DNA from 3 places in the Nocardioides sp. HDW12B genome. Region 1 is predicted to be linked to each of the others. Evidence: predicted binding sites of a transcription regulator. Region 1 holds the regulator's gene; each other region holds the start of a gene.
What was found. The regulator LexA, encoded in region 1, represses DNA repair genes until DNA is damaged. The targets are predictions, from matches to a motif close to TCGAACANNTGTTCGA.
Positions count from the first base shown of each region.

Region 2: the regulator LexA is predicted to act here: its motif matches at 1,792-1,807, upstream of G7072_RS01575 (alpha-ketoglutarate-dependent dioxygenase AlkB).
Region 3: the regulator LexA is predicted to act here: its motif matches at 1,565-1,580, upstream of G7072_RS09225 (HNH endonuclease signature motif containing protein).

Region 1 covers NZ_CP049867.1:1,506,023-1,509,290, forward strand. Annotated here, with positions in the region: gene G7072_RS07140 (MXAN_6640 family putative metalloprotease) at 1-1,122, opposite strand, end outside; gene lexA (transcriptional repressor LexA) at 1,291-2,037, opposite strand; gene G7072_RS07150 (LysM peptidoglycan-binding domain-containing protein) at 2,379-2,825, shown strand; gene G7072_RS07155 (lysoplasmalogenase) at 2,798-3,268, opposite strand, start outside.
Region 2 covers NZ_CP049867.1:327,057-330,324, forward strand. Annotated here, with positions in the region: gene groL (chaperonin GroEL) at 1-919, shown strand, start outside; gene G7072_RS01575 (alpha-ketoglutarate-dependent dioxygenase AlkB) at 1,114-1,770, opposite strand; gene G7072_RS01580 (hypothetical protein) at 1,982-2,425, shown strand; gene G7072_RS01585 (ABC transporter ATP-binding protein) at 2,549-3,268, shown strand, end outside.
Region 3 covers NZ_CP049867.1:1,968,753-1,972,020, forward strand. Annotated here, with positions in the region: gene G7072_RS09220 (hypothetical protein) at 1-228, shown strand, start outside; gene G7072_RS09225 (HNH endonuclease signature motif containing protein) at 225-1,532, opposite strand; gene G7072_RS09230 (hypothetical protein) at 1,689-2,369, shown strand; gene G7072_RS09235 (maleylpyruvate isomerase family mycothiol-dependent enzyme) at 2,400-3,158, opposite strand.

The DNA of each region.
Region 1 (3,268 bases):
CTGGGCCAGGGCCCGGACCGAGAACGACCCGGCGGAGTCGTCGGTGCGGTCCCAGGCCTGCTTGACCAGGACCGGCAGCCCGGTGCCGTTCTCCTCGGGGAACTGCTCAGTGAGGTAGCGCAGCCAGATCCAGTTGCCGTACCAGTTCTCCGCCAGGTCCAGCGGGTCCCCGGGCCACGCCAGCGCGCTGTCGTCGAAGTAGTTCCGGTTGTCGTTGACGTCGTCGAAGATCTCGTCCTCGATCCACGTGGACGAGTTCTCCATGAAGAAGCCGTCCTCGGCGTAGTCGATGCCGAACTGCACGGCGTGGAAGAACTCGTGCGCGGCGGTGACCTCCAGGTTGCCGCGTGAGGTGCCCGGGAACTGGCTGGTGCTGAAGTCGTCGTCGAGCGCGCAGTAGCTGGTGGAGCGGTAGGCGCTGAGCACCCTCTCGGGGGTGCAGTAGCCGTAGAGACGCTGCGGGTCCGCGCCGATGTCGCCGAGGTAGACGTCGAAGCGGTTGCGGTAGGCGCCGGGGCCGGTGCCGTCCGCCGGTGGCGCGCTGTAGGTCCCCTGGGTCACGATCCGGCTCCAGACCGTGTCGAGGACCTGGTGCGTGGTCTCCACCTGGTCGGGGACGCCGTCGGAGTCGCTGTCGGCCGACGGCGGGGCGTCGGCGGTGCGTCGGGCCCAGTGGACGCAGAAGTTCGACGAGGGCACCGGGTTGACGACGCAGTCGCTGGTCACGTCCGCGTCGGCGGCGTAGTCGAGGTAGCCGTCGCCACCGCTCGCCGTCGGGCGGGCGAGGATGCGCTCCGCGACCTCGCGGTCCTCGGGCGCCAGCGCGTCCTGGGCGAGCGCGAGGTCCCGCAGCACGATGCTGGCCTCGCGGCCCTCCGATGAGGCGTCCGGTCGCGCGCCGAGACCTCGCGCCTCCGCCAGGGTGCGCGCCGCCGTACGGCGCTCGTCGGCGGACACCGGGCCGCTCGAGCGGTCGAACGGGCGGCCGGGCGCGGACGACGAGCCACCGGGCGAGGTCTCGCCGGCGCCGGACGCGCTCGGGGCCGCGCTGAGCAGCGCGGCCAGCGTGGCGACGGCGGCAGCCGTCGCGGACACGCGACGCAGGGGGAGGGGCAGGCGCACGACGAAGTCCTCTGGAGGATCGGGGAGGGATGGCGACACGGGGCCTGCCACCGGGCGGGGTGCTCCCATCCTGTGCTGAGCCCCGGCCTGCTGCAACCTGAACGCACCGAACCGCCGGGAGAGGCGATCCTCCCGGCGGTCCGGTGACGAGCGGGTCGCGCGCAGCGCTCACATGCGGCGCAGCACCGTGGTGACCTTGCCCAGGATGGTGGCGTGCGTGCCGTCGATCGGCTCGAACGCCTCGTTGTGCGGGAGCAGCCACACGTGGCCGTCCTTGCGCTGGAAGGTCTTGACCGTCGCCTCGCCGTCGATGAGGGCGGCCACGATCTCGCCGTTCTCGGCGTTCGGCTGCTGGCGCACGACGACGTAGTCGCCGCTGCAGATGGCGGCGTCGATCATCGAGTCGCCGACGACCTCGAGCAGGAAGAGGGTGCCGTCGCCGACCAGCTCGCGGGGCAGCGGGAAGACCTCCTCCACGCGCTCCTCGGCCAGGATCGGGCCACCGGCCGCGATGCGACCGACCACCGGGACGTACGTCGGGGTGGGGCGGGCGTCGTTGATGCCGGTCTCGTCCTGCTCCGAGGGCAGCGACACCGTCAGCGCGCGAGGACGGTTCGGGTCACGCTTGATGAACCCCTTCTCCTCGAGCGTCCGCAGCTGGTGCGCGACCGACGACGAGCTCGTGAGCCCGACCTTCTCGCCGATCTCCCGCATGCTCGGCGGGTAGCCACGGCTGCTGACCGACTCGTGGATCACGGTGAGCACGCGCTGCTGGCGCGGGGTCAGGCCGCTGGCGTCCGGGGGGCCGTCCGGCAGCTCCCGGACCACCGGAGAGGTGCCGGTGGCAGCCTTCCCCGCTCGTCCGCGGCCGCTGCTCGTGCGCTTGCTGGTGGGGGTGTCCCCGCTCGTGGCCATGGTGCTCCCTCTCTGGCGAACTCGTGGTCGGCACGTTAGTCGTCCCCCTCACCGTCTTCAAACATGTGTTCGAACCGCGCGTGTCGCGTCGTCCGCCATCCGGGCTCCCGGGTCCGGGGTCGCCGACGCCCAGAACTGTTCGCACACCTGTTCGACCAAACCCTTGCGCGGGGCTCGCCGCGCCCCTATGGTCGAACACAGGTTCGATCGAACGTCCGTTCGACACCGCGCCGGGACCCGCTCCCGGGGATGTGTCGGGGGGTCTCGTTAGAACCGGGGTCGTGGACGACAGACATCCCGACCGGGCGGCGACCGCCGCCCCTCAGGCGAGGAGGCCCGAGATGAGCACCATGACGATGACCCGCCCCACCCGCTCGACCCGCACCACTCCGGTGGCGCGCGCCGTCCCCGACGCGCGACGTCACCCGGCTGCGCACGGCTCTCCCTCGACGCGCACCGCTCCGACGGCCCCGCGGGCCGCAGGTGCGCGCTCGGCGCCGGGGGTGCGGCTCACCCGTCGCGGCCGCTGGGTCGTGACTCTGCTGATCCTCGGGGCGATCCTCGGCCTCTCGCTGGTCGTGAGCTCGGGCTCCGTGGCCACCGGGGAGCGCGGTGCGCCGGCGACCGAGCAGGTCGTGGTCGAGCAGGGCGACACGCTCTGGGGCATCGCGACCCGCGTCGGCGGCCCCGGCGAGACCCGGTCCGTCATGCTCGAGATCGAGCAGCTCAACCACCTCGACAGCAGCGTGCTGGTCGAGGGTCAGGTGCTCGCGGTCCCGGCTGCCTGACCGGTCGGGTCGGGATGGACGGCGTCGGCCACGCCGGACGCGATCAAGCCCTGGGCAGCCGTGTAGGTGGCCATGACCGCGACGTCGAGGATCCGTCGAGCCGCGGTGGTCCCGCCGGCTCCCGCGGCCCCTGTGGCCCCGGTGGCGCTGTCGGGCAGGAGGAACTCCCGGGTGCCGAGCAGACCGTCCGAGACCAGGAACAAGGCAGTGCCCGCGACGACCTGGCGCCGCGCCGCAGCGTCGGCCGGCGGGCCGATCCGGCTGGCCGTGGCGACCATGCCGCACAGGGCACCCGCGTAGACCAGGACCGGCGTGCGCAGACCGGGGGAGGTGCGCCCGGCGGCCCGGGCGAGGACCGGTCCGGCGACGAGGAAGGCCGCAGCCGCCAGCCGTGGTCCTCGGGTCGCGGCCGGGTCGAGCGGAGCGGGGCTGCGCAGGCTCGT
Region 2 (3,268 bases), 1.2 Mb from region 1:
GGTCATGCAGTCCGGCAAGCCGCTGCTGATCATCGCCGAGGACGTCGAGGGCGAGGCCCTGGCCACCCTGGTCGTCAACAAGATCCGTGGCACCTTCAAGTCCGCCGCCGTCAAGGCGCCGGGCTTCGGTGACCGCCGCAAGGCCATGCTGCAGGACATCGCGATCCTGACCGGTGGCCAGGTCATCAGCGAGGACGTCGGCCTCAAGCTCGACACCGCCGGCCTCGAGCTGCTCGGTCAGGCCCGCAAGGTCGTCCTGACCAAGGACGAGACGACCATCGTCGAGGGTTCGGGCGACGCGGAGCAGATCCAGGGCCGCGTCAACCAGATCCGCGCCGAGATCGACAAGTCGGACTCCGACTACGACCGCGAGAAGCTGCAGGAGCGCCTGGCCAAGCTGGCCGGCGGTGTTGCGGTCATCAAGGTCGGCGCGGCCACCGAGGTCGAGCTCAAGGAGCGCAAGCACCGCATCGAGGACGCCGTCCGCAACGCGAAGGCGGCCGTCGAGGAGGGCATCGTCGCCGGTGGCGGCGTGGCGCTGCTGCAGGCCACCGAGGCTGCCTTCGAGAAGCTCGAGCTCTCCGGCGACGAGGCCACCGGCGCGAACATCGTGCGCCAGGCCTCCGAGGCCCCGCTCAAGCAGATCGCGGTCAACGCCGGCCTCGAGGGCGGCGTCATCGTGGAGAAGGTGCGCAACCTGACCCCGGGCCACGGCCTCAACGCCGCGACCGGTGAGTACGTCGACATGGTCGCCGAGGGCATCCTCGACCCGGCCAAGGTCACGCGCTCCGCGCTGCAGAACGCCGCCTCCATCGCGGCGCTGTTCCTCACGACCGAGGCGGTCGTGGCGGACAAGCCCGAGAAGGCCGGAGCCGCCATGCCTGGCGGCGACGGCGGCATGGGCGGCATGGACTTCTGAGTCCCGCCCACCACCAGCACCTCCAGCACCACCCGCAGCACCCGAAGGGCCCCGAGGCGATCCGCCTCGGGGCCCTTCGCCGTGCTGGGGCCCTGTCGGTTTCACTGGGTACCTAGTGATGTTGGCGCTTCCCGAGCGAAACTTCGTTCGGGAAGCGCCGGTTTCACTAGGTACCCAGTGAAACCGACACCCGCTCAGAGCACGCCGCGGGGGCGGAGCTGGACCGAGATCCGTGGGCCGCAGGGGGTGCTGCTCTTGGGCACGGCGTGCTCCCAGGTGCGCTGGCAGGAGCCGCCCATGACGAGCAGGTCGCCGTGGCCGAGCGTGAAGGTCCGGGTCAGTCCGGCGAGCGAGGGGACCGAGTCGGGGTTGGGGCGCAGCTGGAGGCGCCGGGGCTCGCCGAGGGACAGGATCGCGACCATCGTGTCGGTGGTGCGGCCGCGCCCGATGCGGTCGCCGTGCCACGCCACCGAGTCGCGGCCGTCGCGGTAGAGGCAGAGCCCGCTCGTCACGAACCGCTCGCCCAGCTCGGGCTCGTAGTGGTCGCTGAGCTCCTCACGGACCTGCGTTAGCCGCGGGTGGGGGAGCGGCTCGCCGGCCCCGTAGTGCGCCAGCAACCGGGGCACGTCGACGACCCGGTCGTACATCTGCCGCCGCTCGGCCTGCCACGGCACCGAGCGGAGCAGGTCGAGGAACACCTCGTCGGCCCCGGTCAGCCACCCCGGGCAGTGGTCCACCCAGGCCCCGCGGGTCAACGTCGTACGACGAAGCCGGCCGGCCAGGGCGCTCGACGACCCGGCGTCGGGGGAGTCCGGCGGGTCGAAGAGCGACGGCTGGAGCGTGAGCGCCATGCCGGTCACGGTAGCACTCGTTCGAACACCTGTGCGAGAGACTTCGTGTGGTGGGGTGTCCTGTCCCGTCCCGACAGATGCGTGGGACAAGCACCCCGCCAGGCCGCCCGGGCGTGCTTTTCCCACGCATCTGCCCGGTCGGGGCCCACCGCCCGCCGGCCCCGACTAGGTTCGGCGTACGGCGTCACCGGGCGCCGCCCGAGGAGGGGTCATGGTCCGACGCGCCGCCGTCGCGCTCGCCGCCCTCACGCTGCTCGCCGGGTGCTCGGAGCCGGAGGAGACCGGCGGCACGCCGGCCGCCGAGACGCCGGTGACCCTGCAGCTGCCCGCCGCGGGTTCCGGGCGCTGCCTGTCGCCCACGGCCGACGCCCTGTCGCGCGCCGACGTCGCCTTCGACGGCCGGGTGGAGAACATCAGCGGCAGCGACGTCGAGCTGAAGGTCGACACCTGGTTCGCCTCCCGCCGCGGGAGGGAGCGCGACGAGTCGGTCGTCGTCACCACGCTCCGGGGCACCCGGAGCACCGAGGCCATCCCGATCTTCCGCCGGGGCGACCGCTACCTGGTGGCGGCCCTCGGCACCCAGGTCATGATCTGCGGGGCCACCGACGTCTGGTCCCCGGACCTCGAGGTGCTCTACCGCCAGGCCTTCGGCTGAGGATCCGCCCGCCGTCGCACCCGTGACGAACGGTCCGCCGGCGACGTGACAAAACGCAGTGGAGCCGGTGCGGTCGCAGTCGGTAGCGTCGGGGCTCAGGTCCCCCAGCCCGAGGATGTCCCCGTGTCCGCTGCAGCCCCTGCCCGTCCCGTCACCGGTGAGGTCGCCGCGCGCGTCGTGGACCTCCACAAGACCTACGGCGAGGGTGACGCCGAGGTGCGCGCCCTCGACGGCGTCACCCTCGACATCCACGCCGGGGAGTTCACCGCCGTCATGGGTCCGTCCGGCTCCGGCAAGTCGACGCTCATGCACTGCTGCGCCGCGCTCGACACCGCCACCTCGGGATCGGTCTTCATCGGCGCCACCGAGCTGTCGCGGCTCAAGGACAAGCAGCTGACGGTGCTGCGACGCACCCAGGTCGGCTTCGTGTTCCAGTCCTTCAACCTGGTGCCCACGCTGACGGCGAAGGAGAACATCCTGCTCCCGCTGGCGATCGCGGGCCGCAAGCCCGAGGCGGGCTGGTACGACACCGTCATCGACACCGTCGCCCTGAGGGACCGCCTCGACCACCGTCCCAACCAGCTCTCGGGCGGGCAGCAGCAGCGCGTCGCCGTGGCCCGGGCTCTCGCCAGCCGCCCCTCGATCGTCTTCGCCGACGAGCCCACCGGGAACCTCGACTCCCGCTCGGGGGCCGAGGTGCTCAGCCTGCTCAAGCGCTCGGTCGACGAGTTCGGCCAGACCATCGTCATGGTGACCCACGACCCGGTCGCGGCCGGCTACACCGACCGTGTGGTCTTCCTCGCCGACGGCAAGGTCGTCGACGAGATGCGCGAGCCCACCGCG
Region 3 (3,268 bases), 460 kb from region 1:
CTGGAGACCGAGGAGACGCTGACCGAGCTCGGGATCGGCTACCTCGCCGACCGCTACCACCTCACGCTCCCCAGCGGGGAGACGCGCGTGGTGCGCATCGGCGAGGCCGGCACGTCCGGCATCGTCGTCGTCGCCGACGAGCTCGGCGCCGCCTCCGCCGTCGGGGCCGAGCCGGACACGTTCGACCTGCCGTTCCCCGCGCCACCGACGTTGACTCCTGCCGGCTAGTGCCTCAGGGGCGCCGCTCGTGGGGCGCGGTCGATGCTGACCCGTCCGGGGCCGAGGCGTTGGACGTGGTGGTCGGGGTGGTGGGCCAGCGTGTGGTGGCGCCCGCAGAGCAGGACACCGTCGGCGACGTCGGTGCGCCCGCCCCGAGCCCAGCCGTCGAGGTGGTGGGCGTCCGCCCAGGCCGTCGGCCGGTCGCAGCGCTCCACCGCGCAGGTGAACCCCTGCTGCACGGCCATCGCGACCCGCTGCGGCTTCGAGAAGAGTCGCGCCCGGCGCCCCAGGTCGAGCAGCTGGCCGCGCGACCCGAGGACGGCGGGGATGACGCCCGCCGCGCAGGCCATCCGGCGGGCCTCCCCCGGCGCGATGCGGTCGCCGGAGTCGAGCGTCGCGGCGCCCAGACCGCCGAGCAGCGTCTCCAGGCTCATCGTGACCACGACCGCGGCGTTGAGCCCGCCGCTGCTGGGCAGGTCGTCGGGATCGAGTGACTCGAGCAGCCGGCACAGCGCCTGCCCCATGACCTGCGGCTGGGTCCGGTCGGTGCGCGGGATCGCGTCGGCCAGCTGGGGGTTCGCGATCGCGTGCAGCGCCTTGCGCAGCATCACGCCGCGGCTGGTCGGCAGCTTCGCCCAGACGTTCGTGGTGCCCGTGCCGTCGTCCCACATCGACAGGGACGTCCGGGCGTCGGCGACGTCGGCCTCGGCCTGCAGGCGCCGGGCCTCCTCGGCCTCGGCACCCGCGGGGTCGACGACCTCCAGCAAACGCCGGCCGACCGCGCGCAGCTGCACGGCGTCGAGGCGCGACGCCTCCTCGAGCATGTGCCTCTCGGCCCTGGCCCGGTCCTCGGCCTCGACCCAGTCGGGCAGCCGGTTCACCGCCTGGACCACGGCTCGTGCCTGGGCCGCGTCGATGCGCCCGCCCAGCAGGGCGTCCGCGGTCGCCCGGTAGCGATCGCTGAGGTCCTCCGCCAGGCGGACCTCGGCGTGCGCCGCACGCGCATGGATCAGCGCCGTGGCGGTCAACCACCCGGCAGTGTCCCCCGTCGCCGGGCCCGGGACGTTGCGGGCCAGGTCGATCGCGTCGCCGTGCGCGAGCACCGCCAGGCGCAGCCCCTCGAGCCGCGCGATCACCCTCCCCAGCTCGAGCACGGTCTCGGCCGCCTCCGTCGCGTCGAGGCAGCCGACCGCCACCCCGCCGACCCCCGCGCCCGTCACCTCGTCGAGCGAGGCCAGCAGCCGTCCGGCGTACCGGTGGAGGCGCTGCGGGCGCTCCTCGACCGGCCGTGCGGTCGCTGCGTCCCTCGTCATGCGACCACGGTGCCAGGACCCTCCGACACAATACGATCAGACGTTCGAGGAGCGGCAGCGGATCCGACGCCCTTTTCCGCGAAGGCTCCGACGACCCCGTGCCGCGGCCGCCGCCCGTCGCGGGAACCGCGGCGAACGCACGTACGTCGAACTGTCATGCCGACCCCGGACATCAGCATCTCGGCCCCTGGCAAGACCCGCTCCCTCGCCGCTGGCCGAACCATCCGCGGGGCCGCGCGCCTCGGCCTGGTCGCCGCGGCTCTCGCCCTCGCCGGGTGCGCCGTGCCCGGGTCGGGCACCGCCGCGGCGGACCGCCCGCAGGTCAGGGCCGACGAGCTCACGGAGGCCGGCGGTCGCCCCTGCCCGAGGACGCTCCCGGTCGGCGAGGACCCGTCGGGGCACGGGTTCGGCACCCAGGAGGTCGCCGACGAGATGCCGACCCTTCTCGAGCCGGACACGGCCTGGGTGTGCGAATACGGCAGCGTCGATGTCGGGACGACCTCCTCCGGAGGGACCGTCCTCGGATGGAGACGCGCGGGTCGCCCCGAGCCCGTCACCGACCTCTCCCGACTGACGAGAGCCCTGGACGGCCTCGCCCCCGCAGACCGCAGCGGCGGGTGCACCGACGACCTCGGCCCCCGCTGGATGGTCGTGTCCAGCCACGACGGCGACCTGACCGGGGCGGTGGTCGACGACTACGGTTGCCGCGACGTGCGGCTGACCGACGACCCCCACGCGACGCCGCCAGGAGCGGGGGGCCAGGACGGGACGGTCGCAGGCGTCCTGGACGGCGGCACCGCGGTCCTCGACGCCCTCGGCGTCGGCCGCTCGGGCTGAGCCCGCACCCGGGGGTCGGCCGGGCCCCGCTCAGAACGGCACCTGGGTGCGCAGCAGGCCCTCGGCCGGAGCCCGCCCGCTCAGCGCGCGGCAGAAGTCGAGCGCGTCCAGGGTGAGGCGCTCCCCCTCGCCACGCTGCCAGCGCCCGCCCGCCGGGCCGGTCAGCTCGAGGTCGTACGCCGCACCGTGGCGGTCGGCCCACTCGGCCACCACGTCGGCCACGATCGCGCCCTCGTGCTCGGGGCTCAGCACCATCTCGGCCCCCGTGGCGCGCGTCAGGTCGACCCGGTGGAGGAACGGGTCGCGGGTGAGGATCACGTCGAACAGGTAGCCCAGGGTCCACCACTCGTCCCCGTCGGGGATCGTCTGACGCCTCAGCAGACCCGGCGCCCGCGACCGGCCGCGGACCGCCCGGGGAGCGAGACGACGCATCTCGGCGATCAGTCCCTCAGGGGCCAGGGACGCGTTCTTGTCGACCTGGAGGGCCGTCAGCGCGTCCACCAGCACGACGCCGTCACGCTTCGCGCGTCGACCGGCTCCGACCTGCTGCCGCACCATCTCCGGCACGCTCGCGACCATCTGCACCATGCCGAGCATGTGGCCGGCCATCGCCCGCACGTCCCAGCCCGGGCACTCGGTCGGCCGCCGCCACTGCTCGGGGCCCAACGTCTCGAGCAGGGCCACGACGCGTGCGTACTCGGTCGCAGCACGACGCGTCGCGTCCTCCCGCGTGACCTGGGGCAGACGCGAGTCCTGCTTTGTCCGGTGCCGCTGCGGACTGCTGGACACGAGAGGAGTGTGCGCGCGTCACCGGCGGCTGTCCAGGGACGCGACCGAGTGGTCCGGACCTGGGAGGCGAGGGCTCCGACCCGCGTTCGGCGGCCGGTCGCGGACCCCGT